2 regions of the Staphylococcus sp. M0911 genome follow, and region 2 is predicted to be linked to the other one. Evidence: riboswitches for the same ligand, from Rfam matches in the RefSeq annotation. Region 2 holds a riboswitch; the other holds the start of a gene.
What was found. A riboswitch is a leader RNA that binds a small molecule or an ion and turns the genes downstream of it on or off. The one in region 2 is predicted to bind lysine.
Positions count from the first base shown of each region.

Region 1: linked by a shared signal. The riboswitch ahead of ssp1_RS05650 (amino acid permease) and the one ahead of ssp1_RS06945 (aspartate kinase) in region 2 are both predicted to bind lysine.

Region 1 covers NZ_CP022881.1:1,145,032-1,153,691, forward strand. The annotation lists gene dnaI (primosomal protein DnaI) at 1-777, shown strand, start outside; partial or broken gene ssp1_RS12160 (hypothetical protein) at 870-966, shown strand; gene thrS (threonine--tRNA ligase) at 1,146-3,083, shown strand; lysine riboswitch at 3,134-3,307, shown strand; gene ssp1_RS05650 (amino acid permease) at 3,509-5,005, shown strand; ribosomal protein L20 leader region at 5,067-5,190, shown strand; gene infC (translation initiation factor IF-3) at 5,217-5,744, shown strand; gene rpmI (50S ribosomal protein L35) at 5,775-5,975, shown strand; gene rplT (50S ribosomal protein L20) at 6,031-6,387, shown strand; gene ssp1_RS05670 (NUDIX domain-containing protein) at 6,565-7,173, shown strand; gene ssp1_RS05675 (hypothetical protein) at 7,193-8,113, shown strand; gene tig (trigger factor) at 8,286-8,660, shown strand, end outside.
Region 2 covers NZ_CP022881.1:1,422,965-1,431,624, reverse strand. The annotation lists gene ssp1_RS06950 (ABC-F family ATP-binding cassette domain-containing protein) at 1-1,360, shown strand, start outside; lysine riboswitch at 1,921-2,097, shown strand; gene ssp1_RS06945 (aspartate kinase) at 2,180-3,385, shown strand; gene ssp1_RS06940 (aspartate-semialdehyde dehydrogenase) at 3,444-4,433, shown strand; gene dapA (4-hydroxy-tetrahydrodipicolinate synthase) at 4,435-5,319, shown strand; gene dapB (4-hydroxy-tetrahydrodipicolinate reductase) at 5,319-6,041, shown strand; gene dapD (2,3,4,5-tetrahydropyridine-2,6-dicarboxylate N-acetyltransferase) at 6,065-6,784, shown strand; gene ssp1_RS06920 (amidohydrolase) at 6,969-8,120, shown strand; gene ssp1_RS06915 (alanine racemase) at 8,124-8,660, shown strand, end outside.

The sequences.
Region 1 (8,660 bases), 280 kb from region 2:
GAAGATTTAAACGTTCTACAAGAATATAAAGATCAACAAAAGCACTATGATGGGCATCATTATAATGAATGTCCTAATTTTGTTAAAGGCCATATACCAGAATTATATATCGAAAATGAACGTATTAAAATCCGCTATTTGCCATGCCCATGTAAAGTGAAATATGATGAAGAAAGACTTAATTCTCAATTGATTACATCACATCATATGCAGAGAGATACTTTAAATGCAAAGATTAAAGATATTTATACAACTGGACGTAATCGATTGGATATTGCAATGCAAGTTAATGATATATGCAAAAAGTTAATAAATGGTGAGAATGTCAAAGGGCTATATCTGTATGGACCTTTTGGCACTGGAAAGTCATTTATTTTAGGTGCCATAGCAAATCAACTCAAAGCTAAAAAAGTGCCATCTACTATAGTTTATCTTCCCGAATACATTCGCACATTAAAAGGTGGTTTTAAGGACGGGAGTTACGAAAGAAAATTACAAAGAATTCGAGAAGCTAACATTTTAATGCTAGATGATATTGGTGCAGAAGAAGTAACGCCATGGGTTAGAGATGAAGTTATTGGCCCATTATTGCATTATAGAATGGTTCATGAATTACCCACTTTCTTTACTTCTAATTTAAGTTATGATGAATTAGAACACCATTTATCAATGACACGTGAGGGTGCAGAAAAAACGAAAGCAGCTCGAATTATTGAACGTATTAAGACGTTATCCACACCTTATTTCTTAAAAGGTGAAAACTTTAGAAACAATTGATATTTTCATAAAATGTTGTATAATAGAATCAAATCTAAATCGTTGAAACTGTTGAAGACATGATAATTTAATCACTGTTACACAGAAAGCCGTTGTTTGATGAGAATATGGCTAATAAATTAAATTATTACTACTTTAATGCATGGTATTTGTAATGAATACTCGGCTCAAGACCGTTATCTTATGTAGAGAAGACGTTAAAATTGCTCGTTTTTAATCGAGTATTGTTTTAACGCTTAACTAGGGTGGTACCACGACAATCTCGTCCCTGATTTAGGGATGGGATTTTTTTATTTTCTCTATAGTTTTACATTGATTTATTTCAATAAGTCAACGATATGATTTTTTATAATTTAGGAGGTTATAGTATGGATCAAATTAATATTCAATTTCCAGATGGTAATTCAAAGGCATTTGATAAAGGCACTACTACTGAAGATATAGCTCAATCAATCAGTCCAGGTCTACGAAAAAAAGCTGTAGCAGGTAAATTTAATGGACAAATGGTAGATTTAACACGACCGTTAGAAGAAGATGGTGAGATTGAAATTGTTACACCAGGTAGTGATGAAGCATTGGAAGTATTGCGTCATTCAACTGCTCATTTGATGGCTCAAGCATTAAAACGTTTATACGGGGATGTTAAATTTGGTGTAGGTCCTGTCATTGAAGGCGGCTTCTACTATGATTTCGATACAGATGAAAAAATTTCATCAGATGACTTTGAAAAAATTGAAAAAACAATGAAAAAAATTGTCGATGAGAATCATAAAATCGAAAGAAAAGTAGTCACTAGGGATGAAGCTAAAGCATTCTTCAAAGATGATCCATACAAATTAGAATTAATTGATGCAATACCTGAAGATGAAAATGTAACGCTATATAGTCAAGGAGAATTCGCTGATTTATGTAGAGGTGTTCATGTACCATCTACGTCTAAAATTAAAGAATTTAAATTATTATCAACAGCTGGTGCATACTGGCGCGGAGACAGTAATAATAAAATGTTACAACGTATTTACGGTACTGCATTCTTTGATAAAAAAGATTTAAAAGCGCATTTAGAAATGTTGGAAGAGCGCAAAGAACGTGATCACCGTAAAATCGGTAAAGATTTAGAGTTGTTTGCAAATAGTCAACTAGTTGGAGCTGGTTTACCACTATGGTTACCTAATGGTGCTACAATTCGTCGTGAAATTGAACGTTATATTGTAGATAAAGAAGTAAGCATGGGATATGACCACGTATATACACCAGTATTAGCAAATGTTGATTTATATAAAACATCCGGACATTGGGATCACTATCAAGAGGACATGTTCCCACCTATGAAATTAGATGAGACAGAAGAAATGGTATTACGTCCGATGAACTGTCCTCACCATATGATGATATATAATAATAAACCGCATTCTTATAGAGAATTGCCAATTCGTATTGCCGAATTAGGTACTATGCATAGATATGAAGCTAGTGGTGCTGTATCAGGATTACAACGAGTAAGAGGTATGACTTTGAACGATTCACATATCTTTGTTAGACCTGATCAAATTAAGGAAGAATTCAAACGCGTAGTTAATATGATTCAAGATGTATATAAAGATTTCGGTTTCGAAGACTATCGTTTCAGATTAAGTTATAGAGACCCAGAAGATAAAGAAAAGTATTTTGATGATGATGAAATGTGGAATAAAGCTGAGAACATGATTAAAGAAGCGGCTGACGAATTAGGGTTATCATACGAAGAAGCTATCGGAGAAGCGGCATTTTATGGCCCTAAATTAGATGTGCAAGTTAAAACAGCTATGGGTAAAGAAGAAACATTATCTACAGCACAATTAGATTTCTTATTACCTGAGCGTTTTGAACTCACATACATTGGTCAAGATGGAGAGCAACATAGACCTGTAGTTATTCATCGTGGTGTTGTATCTACAATGGAACGATTTGTTGCATTCTTAACTGAAGAAACTAAAGGTGCATTCCCAACTTGGTTAGCACCAAAACAAGTTGAAATTATCCCAGTTAATTTAGATTTACATTACGACTATGCAAAATCAATTCAAGATGAATTAAAATCTCAAGGTGTTCGTGTTGAAATCGATGATCGTAATGAAAAAATGGGTTATAAAATCCGTGAAGCCCAAATGCAAAAAATCCCTTATCAAATAGTGGTAGGAGATAAAGAAGTAGAAAACAATGAAGTAAATGTACGTAAATACGGTTCTCAAGATCAAGAGACATTAGAAAAAGATGAATTTATTTGGAATTTAGTAGACGAAATCCGTTTAAAAAAGCATAGATAAGCTTGAAATTTAAACGCAGTTCATGTATATTACAAGTTAGTTAAATAAAAAGTTGAGTTAGAGGTTGCAATATTAAAGAGTCGCTTGTCAGAAGTCTTATGGGACATATGTTGAACAAGTTAAAGGTAATGTTGCCGAAACAAGTGATAACCATAATTATGACTTGTTGGGACAGTTGTCGAAAGAAACTGTACTGTCACAGAATGTGATGTGCTACCTTATATAGATAAAAGCAAAGTGGTTGCATATCTTAAAGGTATGTAGCCACTTTTTTGTTTTAGATTTATAAATAAAAGTAACATAATTAAGTGAGATATGGTACAGCTATTGAAATAGATGATGAAACAGATCTTAATGTGTTGTTTCTTTAATAAATGATAAAACAAAATCATAACTGCCTCTAAATACAAAGAAAGGAATCTTCTATGAGTAAAAACAAAAGTCAAAATGAAGGGATACAAAGAGGTTTAAAAGACCGCCACATATCTATGATAGCGATTGGTGGTTGTATTGGAACAGGTCTATTTATGACTTCCGGTGGAGCCATTCACAGCGCTGGTGCCTTAGGTGCTTTGATTGCTTATGCAATTATTGGAGCAATGGTATTCTTCTTAATGACCTCACTAGGCGAGATGGCCACATATTTACCAGTTTCGGGATCATTTAGTACATACGCCACACGATTTGTAGACCCATCTCTAGGGTTTGCATTAGGGTGGAACTATTGGTTTAACTGGGTCATTACAGTAGCTGCAGATGTAACCATTGCCGCTCAGGTCATTCAATATTGGTCCCCAATGCAAAGTGTTCCCGCTTGGGTATGGAGTTGTATATTTTTAGTTATTATCTTTGCACTTAACTCATTGTCAGTTCGAGTATATGGTGAGAGTGAATATTGGTTTGCACTTATAAAAGTTGTTACTGTCATCATATTTATTGTAATAGGATTATTAACTATTGTAGGTATAATGGGTGGTAAATTCGTTGGTTTTGAAACCTTTACTAAAGGAGGCGGCCCTATCCTTGGTGGTAACTTAGGTGGTAGCTTACTTTCAATATTAGGTGTGTTCTTAGTTGCTGGCTTTTCATTCCAAGGAACTGAATTAATTGGTATTACAGCAGGGGAATCTGAAAATCCTGAAAGAGCCGTCCCAAAAGCAATCAAACAAGTGTTCTGGAGAATATTATTATTCTATATACTAGCAATTTTCATCATTGGTATGCTAATACCATATGATAGTAGTGCACTTATGGGTGGAGAAAATAGCATCTCTACTTCACCATTTACATTAGTGTTCCAAAATGCTGGACTTGCATTTGCAGCATCATTTATGAATGCAGTTATATTAACATCAGTGTTATCTGCAGGTAATTCAGGGATGTACGCGTCTACTAGAATGTTATATTCAATGAGTAAAGATAAACTAGCATTTAATTCATTTTCTAAAACGAATAAAAATGGTGTGCCGCACATTTCTCTAATCGTAACTGGAATTATTGTTGTAGTGATTTTTGCAGTACAACATTTTAGTGGTGATGCATATGAATATATCGTTGCAGCAAGTGGTATGACAGGATTTATTGCTTGGGTCGGTATAGCAGTGAGTCATTATAGATTTAGACGTGCATTCGATAAGCAAAATTATGACAAATCTAAATTAAAATATACGGCTAAATTATTCCCATTCGGCCCAATATTTGCCGGATTCTTATGTATAATTGTTATACTAGGTCAAGACGTCGACTTTATTAAAACAGGGGACTTTGACTTAAATCGATTTATTATTACTTATATGGGAATTCCGGTGTTCTTAGCATTCTTTATATATCATAAAGTACGATATAAGACTAAAAAAATTCCATTAGAACAAGTAGATTTACGACAAGATGTATCTATGGAAGAAGTAAGACATCATGATTAATAAAAAAAGTAGTTGACGAATACATTTATTGTTGATATGATTAATAACGTTGAATACGAAACGAACCAAGTAGAAGCTCCCGCTTCTCACCTGTAGCGACGCAATAGGCAGTTGGCAGGTTAATCATGTTACACAATTAATGTGTGAAGAAGAGCGGGTAGTGATACTCGCTCTTCTTTTTGCTTGGGACAATTTCGTAAAATTCTGGGAGGTGTCAACCATAGCAAAAGATCAGACTCAAATTAATGAGAAAATTCGTGCAAAAGAACTTCGTTTAGTAGGTCAAGATGGTGAACAAATTGGTGTTAAATCAAAACAAGAAGCATTAGAAATGGCTGAACGTGTTGATTTAGATTTAGTAATCGTAGCACCAAATGCTAAACCACCTGTTGCAAGAATTATGGATTACGGTAAATTCAAATTCGAACAACAGAAAAAAGAAAAAGAAATGAAGAAGAAACAAAAAACAATTAACGTTAAAGAAATTCGTTTAAGCCCAACAATTGAGGAACATGATTTCCAAACAAAATTGAAAAATGGACGTAAATTCCTTTCTAAAGGCGATAAATGTAAAGTTTCAATTCGTTTCAGAGGTCGTGCAATTACTCACAAAGAAATTGGTCAACGCCAATTAGAAAAATTTGCTGAAGAATGCAAAGACATTGCAACAATCGAACAGAAGCCTAAAATGGAAGGCCGTCAAATGTTCCTTATGTTATCACCAATTAATGAAAAATAATTAATAATAATTTCTAGGAGGAAATGAATCATGCCTAAAATGAAAACTCACCGTGGAGCAGCGAAACGTGTTAAAAGAACTGGTTCAGGTCAATTAAAACGTTCAAGAGCTTTCACATCTCACTTATTCGCAAACAAAAACACTAAACAAAAACGTCAATTACGTAAAAGTAGATTAGTTTCTAAAAGTGATATGAAACGTGTAAAACAATTATTATCTTATAAAAAATAATACAACTAACGAATATAGAATAATTACGTAGATAGAATCTAAGGAGGAATTTAATATGCCACGAGTAAAAGGTGGAACAGTAACAAGAGCACGTCGTAAAAAAACGATTAAATTAGCTAAAGGTTACTTCGGTTCAAAACATACATTATATAAAGTAGCAAAACAACAAGTAATGAAATCAGGTCAATACGCATTCCGTGACCGTCGTCAACGTAAACGTGATTTCCGTAAATTATGGATTACACGTATTAATGCTGCAGCACGTAAACACGATATTAGTTATTCACGTTTAATGAACGGATTGAAAAAAGCTGATATCGATATCAACCGTAAAATGTTATCTGAAATTGCTATTTCAGACGATAAAGCATTCGGTGAATTAGTATCAAAAGCTAAAGACGCTTTAAAATAAACTAAACTCATAAAAGCTGAGACATTTTAGGATGTCCCAGCTTTTATTTATATTTCTTTAAATTTTAAAATGGAATTGTCTAAGCATTGATATTAATAGAGAATATTGATAACGATCGCGAATTGAAAATAAGTTTGATAGAATAATATTATAAAAGAAAACATAAAGGAGTTTAGTATGTCTAAATTTGATGAGCAAATTATAGTTGTGCCAAGAGCAACACTTTTCGATAATGAAAAGAATGCATTTAATGGATTTTTATCAAAAAATGATGAAAAAGGTAGTAATATTTTCAATGCATTAAGTCAGTATGACGTGAAGCGTAGAGGTGATATGGAAGAGGATCCAGAATTTAAGCAACTTATTTCATATTGTTTATTAGAAAATCAAAGTGGTGAAATACTTGTGTATGAGCGTCTTTCAGGCGGCGGAGAAGAAAGACTACATGGCCAATCCTCAATTGGCGTCGGTGGTCATATGAACGACGTTGTAGGGGCAGATTCAATTAATGAAGTGCTAAGAGTGAATGCGCAAAGAGAATTAGAAGAAGAAGTAGGTTTATCTGCAGAAGATTCTCAAAATATGGAATACTTAGGCTTTATCAATGATGACAATAATGAAGTAGGCAAGGTTCATATGGGTGTAGTATTTAAAATAACAGTCAGTTCAAATGATGTAGAATCTAAAGAAACAGATACGTTAAGAATCAAATGGATTGAAAAAGGGAAAATAGAATCATACGATGACTTTGAGACATGGAGTGCATTAATTCTTCAAGATTTATAATAATTGAGGTGCAAATTGAATGTCAGATATCATCCCATTCCCATTATCTGAGAAAAAGTTAAAAGAAGATATTAGAAAAGCGGAATTAACACAAGACTTGGATAGAATGTATGAATTATTTGAACAATATGAAAGCCAATTTGAATTAGATGAAGCACTTGCAATTAAAAAGTGCGATATGCTTTATCAAATGAGGGCATTTTTGGAATTAAGAGAAGAAGCTATCATTTTACTTAAACAGGGTTTAAATAAGTATGATGAGTTAATGATTTATTATATTAAGAGTTTGAATGGTTTAGAACAGTACTATGAATCAGTTGAAGTGATTAATCAAATTATTGATGAAGTACGGGACCATAAGACTAGAATGGAATTATTTCCACTTAAAGAATATGCACAATCTAAGCTAGATTCAAATCATGAACAATTAACTCAATCATTAGCTCAATTTCATCAATTAAATGCAAGAGAACAAACACACGTTCTACTTCAACTCATCGATAATGGTCATTATGATTTTAAAGAAACAATCCATTATTTGTTAAGTCATTCTACTTTCGAAAATAATATTGTAAGTTTAATGATAGAATACCTAAGGTTCGCACAATCTGAAAGTATCGTAACCGTTACCAAATATGGAACAACAGTTAATATCATCCCTAAAGAGTTAAGTGGTCTTGAACACACGACTTTAAAATCAATTATCTTACCAAAAGTGATCGAGAATCTTGAAGATGGTGCCATACATATTGTTGACGAAGCGAGCCATATTATGAATAATCATTCTATATTGTTATATCCTCTTAATATAGAATCTTTATTTCCAATAGAAGATTGGATTGTTGCATATGATGTTTATTTTAAATCTATGTTAGGTATAGATGATAATGTTGTTAATCAAGATGTTTTATCATATATATATCAATTAGATAAACAATGATAAACTCAATTTCTTGCAAATAATTCTTAAATCGTTTAACGTAAATTTTAATTGAATTAAGTAATAAATCATTTCGCAAACGTTGCAATTTCAATGTTTGTGTACACAATTGACCTATGCTATAATAGGGAAGTTGAAAAAATAAAATAGTTATTCATGGAGGTATTTATACATGACAGCAACTTGGGAAAAAAAGGAAGGTAACGAAGGATTATTAACTGTTACTGTTCCATCAGAAAAAGTAGATAAAGCATTAGATCAAGCATTTAAAAAAGTAGTAAAACAAATTAATGTACCTGGATTCCGTAAAGGTAAAGTGCCTCGTCCAATTTTTGAACAACGTTTTGGCGTTGAAGCATTATATCAAGATGCAGTAGACATTTTATTACCAGAAGCTTACGGTGAAGCTATTGATGAAACTGGTATTAATCCAGTTGCTCAACCTGAAGTTAATGTAACTCAAATTGAAAAAGGTAAAGACTTCATTTTTGAAGCTACTGTAACTGTTGAACCAGAAGTTAAATTAGGTGACTACAAAGGTTTAGAA
Region 2 (8,660 bases):
ACTTGATGTTGTGATCAAAGGTCATGAACGTTTATATGAAGTAATGAAAGAAAAAGATGAAATCTACATGAAACCAGACTTTAGTGATGAAGATGGTATTCGTGCTGCTGAACTTGAAGGCGAATTTGCTGAAATGAATGGTTGGAATGCTGAAGCAGATGCAGCTAACCTACTTTCAGGATTAGGTATCGATGCTTCATTACAAGACAAGAAAATGTCTGAACTTGAAAATAACCAAAAAGTAAAAGTATTACTAGCCCAAAGTTTATTTGGCGATCCAGACGTATTATTACTAGATGAGCCTACCAATGGTTTAGATATTCCAGCTATTAGTTGGTTAGAAGACTTTTTAATCAACTTTGAAAATACTGTTATCGTAGTATCCCATGACCGTCACTTCTTAAATAATGTGTGTACACATATTGCAGATTTAGACTTTGGTAAGATCAAAGTATATGTTGGTAACTATGATTTCTGGTATCAATCAAGCCAATTAGCTCAAAAAATGGCTCAAGAACAAAATAAGAAAAAAGAAGAAAAAATTAAAGAATTACAAGATTTCGTTGCGCGTTTCTCAGCGAATGCTTCTAAATCAAAACAAGCAACGAGTCGTAAGAAACAATTAGAAAAAATTGAATTAGATGATATCCAACCTTCATCTAGACGTTATCCATATGTTAAATTCACACCTGAAAGAGAAATTGGTAATGATTTATTAACTGTTCAAAACCTATCAAAAACAATTGATGGTGAAAAAGTATTAGATAACATTTCATTTACAATGAATCCTAATGATAAAGCTATTTTAATTGGTGATAGTGAAATTGCTAAAACAACATTACTTAAAATCTTAGCTGGTGAAATGGAGCCTGATGAAGGATCTTATAAATGGGGTGTAACAACTTCATTAAGTTACTTCCCTAAAGATAACTCTGAATTCTTTGATGGTGTGGATATGAATCTTGTTGACTGGTTACGTCAATATGCACCAGAAGATGAACAAACTGAAACATTCTTACGTGGCTTCTTAGGACGTATGTTATTCAGTGGTGAAGAAGTTAAGAAAAAAGCAAGCGTGTTATCAGGTGGCGAAAAAGTTCGCTGTATGTTAAGTAAAATGATGCTATCAAGTGCTAACGTATTGTTACTTGATGAGCCTACCAACCACTTAGACTTAGAAAGTATCACAGCAGTCAATGATGGTTTGAAATCATTTAAAGGTTCATTGATCTTTACATCATATGACTTTGAATTTATCAATACAATTGCTAACCGTGTGATTGATTTAAATCAATCTGGTGCCGTTTCTAAAGAAATTCCTTATGAAGAATACTTAAAAGAAACAGGAGTATTACAATAAATGACTTCGATTGAGCGTATGAATACATTTTGATGATGTATTTATACGCTTTTTATATACAGATATAATGAACATTCCCCTACTACTCTAGTTATTTATATTTTAAGGAATACACTCGTCTTGTTATCCGAGTGCACAAGAGATACTAACCATTAAAATGCACTATAATGTTTACAATCGTTTAGCAACGATTGCATAAGAGCCACTATTCTTTTAAAAGATTCAAAAGGAATACACTCGTCTTGTTATCCGAGTGCACAAGAGTTACTAAGCATTAAAATGCACTAAAAGGTTTACAATCGTTTAGCAACGATTGCATAAGAACCACTATTCTTTTAAAAGATTCAAAAGGAATACACTCGTCTTGTTATCCGAGAGCACAAGAGATACTAAGCATTAAAATGCACTAAAAGGTTTACAATCGTTTAGCAACGATTGCATAAAAGCCACTATATTTTTTGAAAAAGTGGCTCTAAATTTTCTGTTTATTTTAAAAAATCACAATTATCGGTTTACAGTCACATGTGGTATATGTATAATAAAAACATATCAATTGAATAAGATTTTGATGAGGCGCATTAAACATGAGTAAATATTAGGCAACTGTCTGCTAACAGCTAATATTGAAAGGGGGCAATGCCGAAACGAATGATAATAGCAGGTATCATTTGTTGGACTTTTTGGTTAAGAGCTAAGAGTTTGTCATTATTTCACAATAATGGAGTGCATCACTTGTACATAAATGTAGAACAAGTCGCATTCCAGACTTGTTCTTTTTTTATTGAATGGATGTGTCTCCCTACTAACTGAGGAGGACAAATATTGAATAGAAGTGTTTTGAAATTTGGCGGTTCTTCCGTCAGTGATTTTACAAAAATTAAAAATATAGCAGGTATGCTAAAAAATCGTGTTGAACAAGGTGAACAACTGATTGTGGTAGTTAGTGCAATGGGCAAAACCACGGACCAATTAATGGAAAATGTGTCCACATTAACATCAACACCAAAAGAGCAAGAACTCGCCCTACTGTTAACTACAGGAGAGCAACAAACTGTTTCATATTTATCAATGGTTCTCAATGATATTGGAATTAGTGCAAAGGCAATGACAGGATATCAAGCAGGTATCAAGACCATTGGTCATCATTTAAAAAGTAAAATTGCTGAAATTGACCCATCAACCTTTGAAACAGCTTTTAATAAGTACGATGTACTTGTCATAGCTGGATTCCAAGGTATCAACGAGGATCATGAATTAACTACACTCGGCCGTGGCGGTTCTGATACGACAGCAGTAGCTTTAGCAGCAAGTAATCAGATTCCTTGTGAAATCTACACAGATGTTGATGGTGTGTATGCTACAGATCCAAGAATATTGAGTCATGCCAAACGTTTGGAGTATGTATCATACGAGGAAATGATGGAAATGAGCGCATTAGGTGCTGGTGTACTTGAGACACGTAGCGTAGAGTTGGCTAAAAATTATGATATACCATTATATTTAGGAAGAACATTATCAAATGTGAAAGGAACATGGATTATGTCTAGAAGTGATTTATTAGAGAAAAAAGCAGTTACTGGGGTTGCATTAGATCAACACATGATGCATGTAACGATCACTTATCCCCTACCAGATAATCAATTATTAACACAACTATTCACAGAGCTAGAAATAGGTTCTGTCAATGTAGATATGATTTCACAAATCGTTAACCACGAAGGACTACAATTATCCTTCAGTATAAAAGATACAGATGCACATCAAATCACAGCTATTTTAGAGCAATTAGCCGTCGATTTTGAAGCATTGGATTTCAAAATTAATGAAGCATATGTCAAAATTTCATTAATTGGATCCGGTATGAGAGATATGTCAGGCGTAGCATCTAAAGCATTTATTACATTAATTAATGCGAAGATACCTTTTTACCAAACAACCACTTCTGAAATCAGTATTTCTTATGTCATTGATGCTGAAAATGGTGAAAAAGCCGTCGAAGAATTGTACGGTGCATTTGATATATAATTGATTTTAACTTAATTTTTCACAATATTAATAATATTTAAAACGGAGTGACTTAGACATGACAAAATTAGCAGTAGTTGGTGCAACAGGATTAGTTGGAACAAAAATGTTAGAAACTTTAGATCGAAAAGAGATCCCTTTTGATGAATTGGTTCTATTTTCTTCAGCACGTTCAGCTGGTCAAACAATCGAATTTCAAGGGCAAACGTATACAGTACAAGAACTTACAGATGAAGCAGCAAGTGAACACTTTGATTATGTATTGATGAGTGCTGGTGGTGGTACAAGTGAACACTTCGCCCCACTATTTGAAAAAGCTGGCGCTATTGTCATTGATAATTCTAGTCAATGGCGTATGACAGAAGATGTTGATTTAGTTGTACCTGAGGTTAACGAACCCCACTTTACAAGAGGCATCATTGCTAATCCAAACTGTTCTACGATTCAATCAGTCGTACCATTAAAAGTATTGCAAGATGCATTTGGATTATCAAGAGTAGCTTATACGACATATCAAGCGGTTTCAGGATCAGGAGTTAAGGGTAAGAGAGATTTATCTGAAGGTGCAAATGGTAAAGCACCAGAAGCTTATCCTCATCCAATTTATAATAACGTATTACCACATATTGACGTATTCCTTGAAAATGGTTATACAAAAGAAGAACAAAAAATGATAGATGAAACACGTAAAATTTTAAATGACAAAGATTTAAAAGTGACTGCAACTTGTGTACGTGTGCCAGTTCAAGATAGCCATAGTGTTGAAATGGATGTTACTTTAAAACAAGATACTACCGTTGAAGCAATTCAAGAATTATTCGATAAAGATGATCGTGTTGTTCTTGTAGATAATCCTGCTAAAAATGAATACCCTTTAGCAATTCACTCAACAGGTAAAGACGACGTGTTTGTTGGTCGTATTCGTCGAGATGACACATTAGACAATACTTTCCACGTATGGTGTACATCAGACAACCTACTTAAAGGTGCAGCATTGAATGCCGTTCAAGTTTTAGAACAAGTTTTAAAATTGAAAGGAGTTCTTTAATATGACACACATGTTTGAAGGTGTAGGCGTCGCATTAACAACGCCATTTGTAAATAATGAAGTAGATTATGATGCATTAAGACGACACGTTACATTCTTATTAGAAAATAATGCACAAGCGATTATTGTAAATGGAACTACAGCTGAAAGCCCTACACTAAACGATGAAGAGAAAGAACATGTTTTAGAAACAGTTGTGAATTTAGTTAACAAACAGGTTCCTGTGATTGCAGGTACAGGTACAAATAATACTGAAAAATCTATTCAAGCGTCTGTACGTGCACGTCAACTTGGTGCAGATGCAGTGATGCTAATTACACCTTATTACAATAAAACAAATCAACGTGGTTTAGTTCAACACTTTGAAACAATTGCGAATGCAGTTGAATTACCTGTTGTCTTATATAATGTACCTTCACGTACGAATATGACGATTGAACCAGAAACAGTTGAAACGTTAAGTCAAAATAAATATATTGTAGCGCTTAAAGATGCGACAAATGATTTGGATTATTTTGAAGAAGTTAAAAAACGTGTGAATCAAGATGAATTTGCCATTTATAGTGGTAATGACGACAATGTGGTTGATTTTTATCAACGTGGTGGTAATGGCGTGATTTCAGTTATTGCTAACGTCATTCCAAAAGCATTTCAACACTTATATGATGCTAAACAAGATGGGGACACATTGGCAAAGGCATTTGAACCGATTGGCCAATTATTAGACGCGTTATCAGTTGATGTTAATCCTATTTCAATTAAAGCATTAACGGCTTATGAAGGATTTGGAAGCTATGAATTACGTTTGCCTCTTGTACCACTTGAGGATAATGATCGTCAAACATTAGAGCAAGCTTACGAAACATTTAAAGCAGGTGAAAAATAATGAAGATCTTATTAATTGGCTATGGAGCTATGAACCAGCGTGTTGCTAGATTAGCTGAAGAAAAAGGCCACGAAATTGTCGGTGTTATTGAACCGATGAATAGTGATTCATCACCATACCAACAATTTGAACGTATTGCAGATGCTAAAGAAGCAGATGTAGCAATTGATTTTTCTAATCCTAATTTATTATTACCCCTATTAGATGAATCATTTGAATTGCCATTAGTCGTTGCGACTACTGGTGAAAAAGAGAAAATCACTCAAAAATTAGAAGCATTAGGTAAAAAGATGCCAGTATTTTTCAGTGCAAATATGAGTTATGGTGTTCATGCACTTACTAAAATTTTAGAAGCTGCAGTTCCCCTATTACAAGATTTTGATATTGAACTGACAGAAGCACATCATAATAAGAAAGTTGATGCGCCTAGTGGTACATTAGTGAAGTTATATGATGTTATAGAAGGATTACGTGATAAAACAACTCCAGTATATGATCGCCATGATAAAACTGAGAAACGTACACCAGACGAAATTGGCATCCATACAGTTCGTGGCGGTACGATTGTTGGAGAACATGATGTGTTATTTGCTGGCACAGATGAAACAATTACGATTTCACATAAAGCACAATCTAAAGACATTTTCGCGAATGGTGCAATTGGTGCAGCTGAAAAATTAATCAATAAAGAAAACGGTTTTTATACATTTGATAATTTATAAAATATAACTAAAGGAGCAAAATTATGGTACAACATTTATCAGCACAAGAAATTATTCAATATATTAGTGATGCAAAAAAATCAACGCCTTTAAAAGTTTATGTCAATGGTACATTTGATGGCGTCAACTTCCCCGAATCATTTAAAGTATTTGGTTCAGATCATTCTAAAGTGATCTTTTGTGAAGCGGATGATTGGAAACCATTTTATGAGTCGTATCAAGACAAATTTGAGGATATTGAAATTGAAATGGATCGTCGTAATTCAGCCATCCCATTAAAAGATTTAACAAATACGAATGCACGTATTGAACCAGGTGCTTTCATTCGTGAACAAGCTGTAATCGAAGATGGTGCTGTAGTCATGATGGGTGCAACAATTAACATTGGTGCAGTTGTTGGTGAAGGTACAATGGTAGATATGAATGCTACTCTAGGCGGTCGTGCGACAACTGGTAAAAATGTACATGTTGGTGCAGGATCAGTATTAGCTGGTGTCATCGAGCCACCTAGTGCGTCACCTGTTGTCATTGAAGATAATGTGTTAATTGGTGCAAATGCAGTTATTTTAGAAGGTGTTCGAGTTGGTGAAGGTGCGATTGTAGCAGCTGGCGCTATTGTGACGCAAGATGTACCTGCAGGAGCAGTTGTTGCCGGAACACCTGCTAAAGTGATCAAGCAAACGTCTGAAGTCGAAGATTCTAAACGTGAAATTGTATCAGCATTACGCAAATTAAATGATTAATTTATTATAATAATATGGCAGTTGAAACAAAGGAGTGGCCTATGGTTTGAACTTGAACGTGAGTGTGTTTAACGCCCTACCGTTCAAATGATCACATTGCCTCTCCTCATTGTTTCGACTTTTTATTATCATGATATTTAATAGTATATATTTTGGGATTTTTATGGTGAAAGGAATGATAATGATGAATGAATTAGAATTTGTAACAACACACCGTCGACATTTACATCAGCATCCTGAATTAAGTTTACATGAATATGAAACTACTCTGTACATTACTGATTTCTTAACAGAATTAGGCGTACCATTTGAACGTCCATTGGAAACAGGTGCGATTGCATATCTTGAAGGTAATAGTCAGCATACTATCGCTTATAGAGCAGATATAGATGCATTACCCATTTTTGAAGAAAATGATGTAGAGTTTCGTAGCCAAAATGATAACGTGATGCATGCATGTGGCCATGATGGTCATACGACGGCACTGATGTTATTTGTTAAGCGTTGTAAAGCAATGGCAGATAAAGGTACTCTCCCTCACAATATTGTATTTATATTCCAACCTGCAGAAGAAACAGGTGGTGGTGCACATCGTCTTATAAAAGCCAAGGCTTTTGATAATTACCCTATTGAAGCTGTATTTGGTATTCACGTTAATCCTTTTTCTGATGAAGGCACAGTTGTCATTCGAGACGAAGAAATTACGGCAAGTGCGACAGAATACCGATTCTATTTAACAGGACTATCTAGTCACGTTGCTGATAAAGAGCAAGGTCATTCATGTGGCGAAGCCTTACAACACGTCTTAACACAAGTGGGTCAAATACAACAATTTCATTTGAATGGATTAAAACGAAATATAGTACATATGGGTCATTTTGAAGCTGGTGAAGCTATCAATACAGTACCAAGTAATGGCTATTTAGAAGGAACAATTCGTACATATGATGTCGATGATTTAACTATTGTAAAAAATCAAATGCAAAAAATTGCTGAAAGTGTATCATTATTATTTAATGTGACGTGTGAAGTAAAATTTGAGGAAGGCTATCCACCTACAATGAATAGTCCGAAATTACGCGAACCTGTTGAACAGGCACTTAAAAATGCAAATCTAGAAGTCATCGACAAACCAACACCATTCTTATTTGGTGAAGACTTTAGTTTCTATGGTCAATTATTAGCACCTGCTTACTTCGTCTTCGTTGGAACTCGCAATAAAGATAAAGGTTATGTGACAGGATTACATACGTCTCATTTAAATTTTGATGAAAAGGTATTAATAGACGTAGCCAATTATTATGAACAACTACTATTAAATTATAAAGAGGTGTAAGCATTGACAGCAATTTGGTCAGTCGATACAGAAGCATTTTATAACAATGCTAAGAAAGTGAAAAATCAACAACCCATTATGGCCGTTGTTAAAAATAACGCTTACCACTATGGCTTAGAATTTGCGGTAAAGCAATTTTTACGTGCAGGTATCAATACATTTAGTACGACGTCACTTAAAGAAGCAGTTCGTGTACGTGAATTAGCACCAGATGCAACGGTGTTTCTTATGAATGCGGTATATGATTTTGATACTGTACGTGATTATCATATTCATATGACCTTACCTTCTTTAAATTATTATTACGAGCATAAAGAAGATTTACGAGATATTCATGTGCACTTAGAGTTTGAAAATTTACTGCATCGTTCTGGATTTAAAACACTAGAAGAGATTCAAGAGGTATTACAAGATCATCAACATAATAAGAACCCTAAACGCATGATTATTTCTGGTTTATGGACACATTTTGGTTATGCTGATGAATTTGGTGTAACTGAATATGATGTAGAACGTTCAGCATGGTTGAATGTTTTACAT